One region of the Nesterenkonia aethiopica genome, then DNA from elsewhere that is predicted to be linked to it. Evidence: riboswitches for the same ligand, from Rfam matches in the RefSeq annotation. Region 1 holds a riboswitch; each other region holds the start of a gene.
The links. A riboswitch is a leader RNA that binds a small molecule or an ion and turns the genes downstream of it on or off. The one in region 1 is predicted to bind S-adenosylmethionine.

Region 1 (3,242 bases):
CATCGCCCTGGTGGTGGCGCTGCTCGGCGTCTTCGGCACCTCCATGAACGTGATGCAGCTGGGCGCGCTGTTCGCCGGCGAGGCCGAGCGGCCCGCCGCCGTCGTCGTCAGCTCCATCACCTTCGTCCTGCTGATCGTCTACATCATCACCGGGGTGCGCTCGTTCATCCGCGCGCGCCGCTGGAAGGGCGCCGAGGCCGCCGAGGCCTGAGCCTCCCCCACGCCGCCTGAGCGCGACCACACGATGGGCCGCCCCGAGTCACTCGGGGCGGCCCATCGTCGTCTCCGGCGGTCGACAGGCGGAGTCAGCGTCCAGAGCCCGCGCAGTCCAGCCGGCCGGGCTCCATCTCGATCTCCTCGACATCCTGCAGGCCGGCGAACTCGGAGCCCAGGACCACGTCCACGGTGAAGTCGTCGCGGTCGTCGACGTCCACCAGGGCTCCGGGGATGTGGTGCTGCACCGTGTAGGCCTGCCGCAGCCCTCGCTCACCGGCACGGATGATGGCCTCGAAGCCGGTATCGGCGAAATAGTCGTTGTCCACCGCCTCCACCCGGAAGTCGCGATCCGTGAGATCCTCGGCGACGTCGCCGGCGAGTCCCGGCTCATTGGTGGCATTGAGGACCTGAACCGGCACCCTCTCGGGGACCACCGGCGACAGGATGCGGCTGGGACAGTCCTCCCCGGCGGGGATGGAGCCGCCGCCGACGATCGCAATGTCGATGGTGCCGTCGATCATCAGCCAGCTGCCGACCGTGACCCCTCCCAGGACGCCGATGGTGCTGGTTGCGACGGCGATCTTCTGCCGCCGGGTCGCCGGCGTCGGGGAGCTGCTCATGCCCCCATCCTATTTCGGCCCCCGCCCCGAGGGCGTCAGGGCAGGGCCGGTTCGCAGTCGAGATCATCGGCGAAGAGCCCGACGCCGTCATCCTCCGCCTGGGACCAGGCATCCTCCACGGAACTGAGGAACCGGTCGTTGGGCGGGTAGTGCACGGGAACCCCGAATCCGTCCCGGGCCATCTGGACGTTCAGCAGGACGTCATCGGCCCAGACGCCGGCGAGCAGGCGGTCATAGCGGTCCGTGCGCTCGTGGTCGAACTCAAGGACGAGGGGATCCCCCGGGGCGACCAGTGACTCCATATGCGCCGAGGACTCCGGCCCCAGGCATTCCACCGGCTGATGGGGATGCACCGACTCCGGGGTGTCGATGTTCAGCAGCCGCACCCGTTCCTCCTGTCCGTCCAGCTCCACGACGAGCGTATCGCCGTCGACCACGCGCACGAGGGTGGCGACCTCGCCGTCCTCCGACGGCGACGGCGCGGCACCTTCTCCCGGGCTCTGGATCCAGCTGATCAGCGCACCGAGGAGGACCACCAGCACGAGCCCGAGCAACCACCACAGCAGGCCCTGACTGCCGCCTCGGCGGCGCCGGCGTCCGGCCGCTCCACCACCAGACACTCCACCGGACACTCCCCCGGAGACTCCCCCAGACACTCCGCCCGAACCTCCGCGGGAAGCCGTGCGCAGGGAGCGTCGCACCGCCTTGCGGGCATTGCGGCGCATCGCATTCTTCAGATACCGGTCGACCATGGGGACCAGCGTATCCGGAGGCCATGACAGGGAGCCCGGAGGCCTCCGAGGACCCCCACAGGGCCGTCGAGCTCCGCTGGCTGCCAGTTTGTGCAGGAGGCACCTCAATATGTTCACATAACGTCATCCCTTGTCGAAGGTCTTCCCCGAACCACGGGCCCGTGCTAACGTCAAGACCACACAAGGATCACGAGAACCGGTCACACAGGCTCTGGCTTGGCCGGTCGGCAACCCTTTCCCGCGTGACGGGGTGCCCCAGATGACGATCCGGCCGCGAAGCTCATATTCACCGAGGTGGATTTATCTTCAGCGGCAAGCACGGCGCAGGGGAAGCCTCCCTGTGGCGCCTCATGAACGATGATGAACGCCCCACACGGAGGACCCTCCATGACACCATCCGTGCCGTCCGCCGGCACTCTGTCTCAGCACGCCCTGGAATCTGCCGACCACGCGCCGCACACCTCGTATCTGGTGCAGCGCACCCGACGACGCTCGCTGATCTCCTTCGAGGTCTTCCCGCCGCGGCCTGCCCGCGACGGCCGTGACCCCTGGCGCAGCATCGAACTGCTGGCCGAGGCGGGCCCGGACTACTTCTCCGTCACCCACGGCCACAACCAGCCCGAGGGAGCGAATCTGGAGGTGATCCGGCACCTGCTCCGGAGCACTCCCGCCCCCGTGATGGCGCATCTCATCGGCGCAGGCAGCACCGGCGCCCAGGTGCGCCGCTCGGTGGAGCAGCTGCTGGACCTCGGCGTGCGGGACGTGCTCGCCCTGCGCGGGGACCCACCGGGCGGTGCCCGGAAGTGGATCCACCAGCCCGCAGGCCTGAACCGCGCCGCCGAGGTGGTGCGTCTGGTCCGGGAAGTGGAGCAGGAGCGCCTCGACCCGCCCGAGGGGCCCGGCGCCCGCCCGGTGTCCATCTCAGTGGCCGCCTATCCGCCCTCCGGCACGGACCGGGACCACGAGGCGGACCTGTGCGCACTGTGGGAGAAGCAGGAGGCCGGCGCCGACTACGCCATCACCCAGGTCTTCTACGACCCCGAGGACTACGCCCGCCTGGTGGACGACGCCCGATCCCAGGGCATCCACCTGCCGGTCGTCGCCGGACTGGCCCCGCTGACCAGCCCCAAGCGGCTGCGACGCCTGGAGGAGATCTCGGGAGTTCCGGTGCCGCAGCACCTGCTCGACTACCTCGCCGTCGCCGACCCGGCCGAACGACGACGCCGCGGGGTGGCCGCCACTCTGAACCTGATCGACGCGGTGCTGGAGCTCGGATGTCCCGGCCTCCACCTGTTCACCTTCAACCAGCACCCGGCCGCCCTGGCGATCCTCGATCACCTGAGGATCCGAGACGCCGCACGTCAGCAGCGGGGCCTGCCCGAGCTGTCCTGACCCCGGAGCGCACCGCTCCCTGCCGCACAGGGCTCCTTCGTTCCTGCGGACCGCGTCGCGGTCGGCTGTCCTGGTGCGCCCTGCCGCCTCACCCGGGACGAACAGTCCGGACACCCCATGCGATCCGTCCATCACCTGCATCTGGCCCCAGACACATCTGACACACCTGACAGAGGAGACATCATGACCACCACCCCTGCCCGCTTCGAGGACCAGCCGCCCGCTCAGGTTCCCGCCCTGCCGGCGACCGTGCTCGGCTACC
Region 2 (3,242 bases), on a different contig from region 1:
AGGATCGCGTTGTCGCCCGCCGCGTTGAGCGTTCCCCAGGTCTCGTAGGCCAGCTGCACGTCCGGCAGCTCACCTCCGGCGTCGAAGGTGTGGGCCCCGACGTCGACGACGGCGAGCGCGCCGTCGGGACGAAGGGTCGAGGTCAGCACCTGGGCGGTCATCGGGGTCGGAGCTCCTGCGTCGTTCATAGTGTGGACAGGCCTGCCGGGACGGTCCGGCGGATTCGTACGGGCCTCATCGGCCTCTCAGGCTAGCCTCAGGCCACCGGCTGCGGCTCGGGAGCGGCCGCCTTCTCACTCTGCGGACCGGTGGCCGCGGTCGTGATCGCCTTCTCCAGCCCCTGCTCGAGGTCGGCGATGATGTCGTCGATGTGCTCCAGGCCGACCGACAGGCGCACCAGACCGGGCACGACGCCGGCGGCGCGCTGCTCGTCCTCGGTGAGCTGGCGGTGGGTGGTGGAAGCCGGGTGGATGGCCAGAGAGCGGACGTCGCCCACGTTGGCCACCAGCGAGTGCAGCTCGAGGGCGTCCACCACGGCCTGGCCGGCCGGCGCGCCACCGTCGACCTCGAAGGCGAGCACCGCTCCCACGCCCTTCGGCAGGTACCGCTGGGCCTGCTCGTACCAGGGGCTGGAGGCCAGGCCTGGGTAGGAGACCCGCTTCACGGCCGGGTGTGCCTCCAGGAACTCGGCGACCTTCTGGGCGTTCTCCACGTGGCGCTCGATCCTCAGGCTCAGAGTCTCCAGGCCGAGGTTGATCTCGAAGGCGTTGTGCGGAGACAGCGCCGGGCCGAGGTCGCGCAGCAGCTGCACGCGGGCCTTGAGCACGTAGGACAGGTTCACTCCGAAGACGCCGTCGGCGCCCAGATCCCGGCCGAAGACGAGGCCGTGGTAGCTCTCATCCGGGGTGTTGAAGCCGGGGAAGCGCTCCGGGTAGGCGGTGTAGTCGAAGCTCCCCGAGTCCACGATCACACCGGCGATCGCCGTGCCGTGGCCGCCGAGGAACTTGGTGGCGGAATGGATCACGACGTCGGCGCCGTGCTCGATCGGCCGGATCAGGTAGGGCGTGGTCAGAGTGTTGTCCACGATCAGCGGGGCGCCGTGCTCGTGGGCCACGGCGGAGACCGCCTCCAGGTCCAGGACGTCACCGCGCGGGTTGGCCACGACCTCGCCGAAGAAGGCCGCGGTGTTCTCCCGGATGGCGGCCCGCCAGGACTCGGTGTCGTCCGGGTCCTCCACGAAGGTGACCTCGATGCCGAACTTCGTCAGCGTGTGCTTGAAGAGGTTCTGGGTGCCGCCGTACAGCGACGGGGAGGCGACGATGTGGCCGCCCGCCTCGACGACGTTGAGCAGCGCCAACGAGGCCGCCGCCTGGCCGGAGCCGACGGCGAGGGCACCGACACCTCCTTCGAGCGCGGCGATCTTGTCCTCCACGGCCTGCACCGTGGGGTTGCCGATGCGGGTGTAGATCGGGGCGACCTCCTCCAGCCCGAACCGCTTGCCGGCGGCCTCGGTGCTGGGGAAGACGAAGGAGGTCGTCTGCTGGATGGGCAGGGCTCGGGCGCCGGTCACCGGATCCGGGGCGACGCCGGCGTGGATCTGCTGGGTCTCGAACCGAGGGGTCTGCGTGTGCTCGGTGGTCGTCATGGGAGGTGTCTCCGTTCAATGCGGTCGTGTCGACAGGACCGTCGGAGACACTCCAGGCGTGACGCCCGAAGCTGTTGCCCGTGTGGCGGCCCTGTCGTCGAGGACATGGGTTTGTGGGCCGCACTGTGGTGTGATGGCCCGCGCTTGCCCCACCGCATGGGCGGCAGGGCCTGGTCGTCACCCGGGGCACCCCACCGCGAACTGGAGGGTTGCCGGCCAGCAAACCGGGGTTTGACGCTGGCACTCTTGACCTGCCTCACAGTCTGCCCTGATCTGCGCGATCAGGGCAAGTCTGTGTCCTCAGGTGTCGAACCCCGGGAGCCCAGGAGACCGGGAGCCCAGGAGACCGGGAGCCCAGGAATCGCACGGACGCGGCACCGCCGCCGACCGCTCCGGTCGGCGCCGCAGCCGCTTGCGCCCCGAGTTGATTCTGGAACCCCGCTGATCTTTGCGGGGTTCCAGAATCAACTCGGGGCGGGGTGGACTCACACCTCCGCTCAGTCGCGTCCTCCTGGATGACCCGCAGGCTCCACCGCGCCGACATGCCCACCGTCGATCCCACCACCGGTGAGGAACGAATGGAACGTGGGTCGGGCGAAGTCGCCGTGGACCAGTGCCCCGTCCTCGTCGCGCGCGTGGGAGTCCGGCGGCGTGGCGGAGACCAGGTCGCGTTGCACCACGAGCCGCTGCCCGTCGGAGGTCTGTGAGCGGCTGCCGTCGTAGAGGACGTTGCTGGCGTCGACGTCGCCGGAGACCTGGTCCGCCCGGTCATGGCTGTCCGTGTGCGCCGAGAGGTTGTTGCGGAAGACGCCCTGCTCCTCGGGCTCGAAATACGGATTGGTGCGGAAGATGTAGTTGTACCGGGCGTTGTCCACCGCCGTGTTGTTGGTCAGCTCGAGCCGGCCCGGGTTGAAGTTGTCGGAGAAGCCGTCCAGGTTGTTGGCGTAGGCCAGGTTCCCGGCGAGCACGTGGTCCACCGGCAGGCCCTCGCCGCCGACCTTGAAGCCGGTGCCCACGCCGGACCCGGCGTTGTAGCCGTCGGAGAGCTGCCCGTTGTGGTGGGCGATGTTGTCCTCCAAGGTGATCGGGAAGTTGGGGCCCTCGTTGGTCCGGTTGTAGAGGTCCCAGCCGTCGTCGATGTTGTGGTGGGCCACATTGCCGCGGAAGACGTTGCCGGGGCCGACGCCGAGCTTGGCAGCGAAGCCGTCGGCATTGATGTCGGCCGGGTCGCGATTGTCGTGGGCCTCAGAGTTCACGATCAGATTCTCGGCGGGCCAGTCCTCCGAGTCGCCGGAACCGGTGAGCTGGAAGCCGGAGTTGCCGTTATGGCTGAAGACCATCGAGTCGACGACGTTGTGCGAGCCTGAGGAGCGCAGCCCGTTGCCGGCGGAGCGGGTGAGCTCCATGTCCGAGATGACCCAATGGTCAGCGTCCAAGCGGATGATCTGCTGCAGGGCGGACCGACCGTCGAGCGTGACCTCCGCATCCTCTGCGGCGGTGAGCGTCTTCGGCTCCTCGGCCGTGCCGGAGTAGGCCGGGGACAGCGAGATGGTGCTCTCCGGCTCATAGTCGCCCTTGAGCAGCTGGACCTCCTGGC
Region 3 (3,242 bases), on a different contig from region 1:
GCCCGGAACGGTGAGCAGGCGGGAGACGGTGGCGCCCTCGCGGGCGGGGTCCACCGGGTCGGAGCCGAGCAGCAGGATTCGGTCGGCCAGCTGCAGGGCCTCGTCGACGTCGTGGGTCACCAGCAGCACCGTGGTGCCGGTCTGCGCATGGACGTCCAGGAGGAGGTCCTGCATCTTCAGCCGGGTCAGGGCGTCCAGAGCGCCGAAGGGCTCGTCCAGCAGGAGCACGCCGGGGCGGCGGGCCAAGGCCCGGGCCAGCGAGGCGCGCTGCGCCATGCCGCCGGAGATCTCCCGGGGGCGAAGCTGGGCGCGCTCGGCCAGGCCGACCAGTTCGAGCAGCTCATCCACTCGCCGACGGCCCTCCGCCGCGGACACGTGCCGCGGCAGCCCGAGGGAGACGTTGCGGTGCACCGAGCGCCAGGGCAGCAGCCGAGGCTCCTGGAAGCCGACGGCGGTCCGTTCGTCATAGGTGCGCACCGGGGTGCCGTCGATGATGACCTCACCGGAGCATCCGGCGTCGAGACCGCCGACGGCGCGCAGCAGCGTGGACTTCCCGCAGCCGGAGGCGCCCAGGATGGCGACCACCTCGCCGGGGGAGATGTGCAGGTCGACGTCGTGCAGGACGGTGCGTCCGTCGAAGGCGCGCCCCACACCGCGCAGCTGCACGTCCATCGAATGCGTGGCGGCCCCTGCGGGGGCGGGACGGTCCAGCAGAGCGACGCCGCCGGAATGCTCGGAGAGGTGCTGGTCAGACTCGTGCGTCACGAGTGCGGGTGCAGACGAACCCATAGGAAATTCACTCCCATCGATCCTGGCGGTAGCACCTTTTCTGATGCGACGGGCACAGAGAGGCCGATCGACGCATCCGAAGGTTGCTGCGGCGTCACAGAGCCAGATCTCTCAGCCGCTCGGGATGGTGTACGTGCTCAACCCTACGCGGATCAGCGTGGGCCGGGCAACGGTGGTGTCACAGTGTGAGACATGTGGGGTGGCGTGGGCCCGACGACGGTGCCCCGGATGGAGGCGGATGCCCTCAGGCTTCGGGAGACAGCGGGCCGAGGCTCTTGAACTCGCTCTGGTGGAACACCAGCGCCTCGGCGGAGTCCTCGACCGCCAGGTCCAGCAGCTCGAGCACGACGATGTCATGGTCGCCGGCCCGGACCTGGTCGTAGATGCGGGTGGTGAAGGTGACGGGCGCACCCTCCAGCGTGATCGACCCACCTGTGCCGATGCTTGTCCTCAGGCCGGTGAATCGGCTCTCCCGGTCCTTGGAGGCGATCTTCCGGCACAGCTCCGACTGGCCGTGCCCGATCAGCGACACTCCCAGCTCGGTGTCCGCCCCGGCCAGCTTCGGCCAGGTGGTGGAGCTGTGCTGCACCGCCACCGTGGCCAGCGGCGGCTTGAGCGAGACGCCGATGGTGAAGGTGGAGGCCACGAGCCCTTCCGGGCGGCCGTCCACCTCGGCGGCGACGACCACCACCCCCTGCGGGAAGTGGCCGAAGGTCCGGCGCAGCTCCAGCGGATCGACGTCGGCCAGCCGGGTGGCGGCGCGGCCCACGGCGGGGCGGGGTCCGGTGTCAGCGGGCGCGTGCGGCACGGTCTCCTCCACGGTGGTCGTGGGGCGCTCGGCGGCGGCCAGTGCGGTGCTCATGGCGGATCAACTCCCATCGGTCCTGGCGGTAGCACCTTTTCTGAAGGATCCGCCGGAGGGGCGGATCGCATCCGAAGGTTGCTGCGGCGTCGACGAGCCAGATCTCTCGGCCGCTCGGGATGGTCTGTGTGTCCAGCGTACGGCCGCAGAGAGATGTGATCAAAGAACCGTTCGCAGGATGAGACGCGGCGACATATTCCGTCCAGGGGGCGCGCAGGATGCGTCCAGAGTGTGGCTCCCTCAGTCCGAGGGGACTGTACATTCTTACGCCTCGTGACATGAACTCAATCCGCTGACTTGACGATTGTTCATCTGCTGCGCGTATGGTTGACCCCAACGAACCCATCCAGAGCGACTGAGAGATCTGGCTCGACGACGTCGCAGCAACCACCCGGAGCAGCCGTGCCCAGTGCGGCCCGGGGAACGGTGCTAACGCCAGAGACGATGGAGAATGCCCGATGATCTCACTGCGCCATGTGTCCACGTCCTTCCCCGCTGCCCGGGGCAAGGAGCCCATCCACGCCGTCGATGACGTCTCCTTGGAGATCCCCCGCGGGAGCATCCAGGGGATCATCGGCTTCTCCGGCGCCGGGAAGTCCACGCTGCTGCGCAACATCAACCTGCTTGAGCGCCCCACCTCGGGTGAGGTGCATGTGGGCGGGGTGGAGCTGACCGCCCTCGACGACGAGGCTCTGCGTCGCGCCCGGCACCAGATCGGCATGATCTTCCAGGGGTTCAACCTGGTGAACAATCTGACCGTCGCCCAGAACGTGGAGCTGTCCCTGAAGTTCGCCGGCGAGAAGGACCGTCGCGTCCGCCGGCGTCGCGCCGCCGAGGCGCTGGAGATCGTGGACATCACCGACAAGGCCAAGGTGTACCCGGCCCAGCTCTCCGGCGGGCAGAAGCAGCGGGTGGCCATCGCTCGCGCCCTGGCCACTCGGCCGGAGGTGCTGCTGTGTGACGAGCCGACCTCCGCCCTGGACCCCTTCACCACGGCGACGGTGCTGCAGTATCTCGCCGACGTGAACCGCGAGCTCGGCATCACCGTGGTCATCGTGACCCACGAGATGGAGGTCATCAAGGCCCTGGCCGATCACGTCGCCGTCATGGAGTCCGGCCGCGTGGTGGAGCAGTTCCCCGCCCGGGAGCTGCAGCGCGAGGGCTTCGCTCCGCACACCTCCATCGGCCGGTACCTGGTCAGCGACGGCATCAGTGTGGACCGTGACGGCGGCGCCCGGACGCAGGCGCCGACGCCGAGCGGGGACCAGGGTCGCGCCGCAGAGTCCGCAGAGCCGCCGGCGCCCCAGGACCCGCCCCGTGGCCCCCGGAGGCTCGCGGCCTCTGAGCTGCTCGCCGCCGTGCCGTTCGAGGGAGGTCGTCGCTGATGGAACGCATCCTCGAACTGCAGCCCGAACTCGTCCAGGCCATGCTGGAGACCTTCGCCATGATCGCGGTGGCCATCCCGCTGGCGGTGCTGTTCGGCACTCCGCTGGGCATCTGGCTGTTCATCCATGCCCCGGGCGGAATCGCTCCGCTGCCCCGCGCCCATGCGCTGGTCAGCGGGATCGTCAATATGGTCCGCTCCTTCCCG

Region 2: it holds a riboswitch for S-adenosylmethionine, as region 1 does, so the genes downstream of both, ABD658_RS07480 (O-acetylhomoserine aminocarboxypropyltransferase/cysteine synthase family protein) here and ABD658_RS09915 (methylenetetrahydrofolate reductase) in region 1, are expected to answer to the same signal.
Region 3: it holds a riboswitch for S-adenosylmethionine, as region 1 does, so the genes downstream of both, ABD658_RS11815 (flavin reductase family protein) here and ABD658_RS09915 (methylenetetrahydrofolate reductase) in region 1, are expected to answer to the same signal.

The regions. Positions count from the first base shown of each region.
Region 1 covers NZ_BAAAVT010000011.1:115,456-118,697, forward strand. Annotated here, with positions in the region: gene ABD658_RS09900 (hypothetical protein) at 1-211, shown strand, start outside; gene ABD658_RS09905 (LytR C-terminal domain-containing protein) at 306-836, opposite strand; gene ABD658_RS09910 (thermonuclease family protein) at 872-1,588, opposite strand; SAM riboswitch class IV at 1,774-1,913, shown strand; gene ABD658_RS09915 (methylenetetrahydrofolate reductase) at 1,976-2,980, shown strand; gene metE (5-methyltetrahydropteroyltriglutamate--homocysteine S-methyltransferase) at 3,164-3,242, shown strand, end outside.
Region 2 covers NZ_BAAAVT010000008.1:61,063-64,304, reverse strand. Annotated here, with positions in the region: gene metX (homoserine O-acetyltransferase MetX) at 1-161, opposite strand, end outside; gene ABD658_RS07480 (O-acetylhomoserine aminocarboxypropyltransferase/cysteine synthase family protein) at 257-1,645, opposite strand; SAM riboswitch class IV at 1,781-1,897, opposite strand; gene ABD658_RS07475 (right-handed parallel beta-helix repeat-containing protein) at 2,143-3,242, opposite strand, start outside.
Region 3 covers NZ_BAAAVT010000015.1:68,512-71,753, reverse strand. Annotated here, with positions in the region: gene ABD658_RS11820 (ABC transporter ATP-binding protein) at 1-672, opposite strand, end outside; SAM riboswitch class I at 800-920, opposite strand; gene ABD658_RS11815 (flavin reductase family protein) at 1,034-1,651, opposite strand; SAM riboswitch class I at 1,662-1,777, opposite strand; SAM riboswitch class I at 1,991-2,102, shown strand; gene ABD658_RS11810 (methionine ABC transporter ATP-binding protein) at 2,110-3,036, shown strand; gene ABD658_RS11805 (methionine ABC transporter permease) at 3,036-3,242, shown strand, end outside.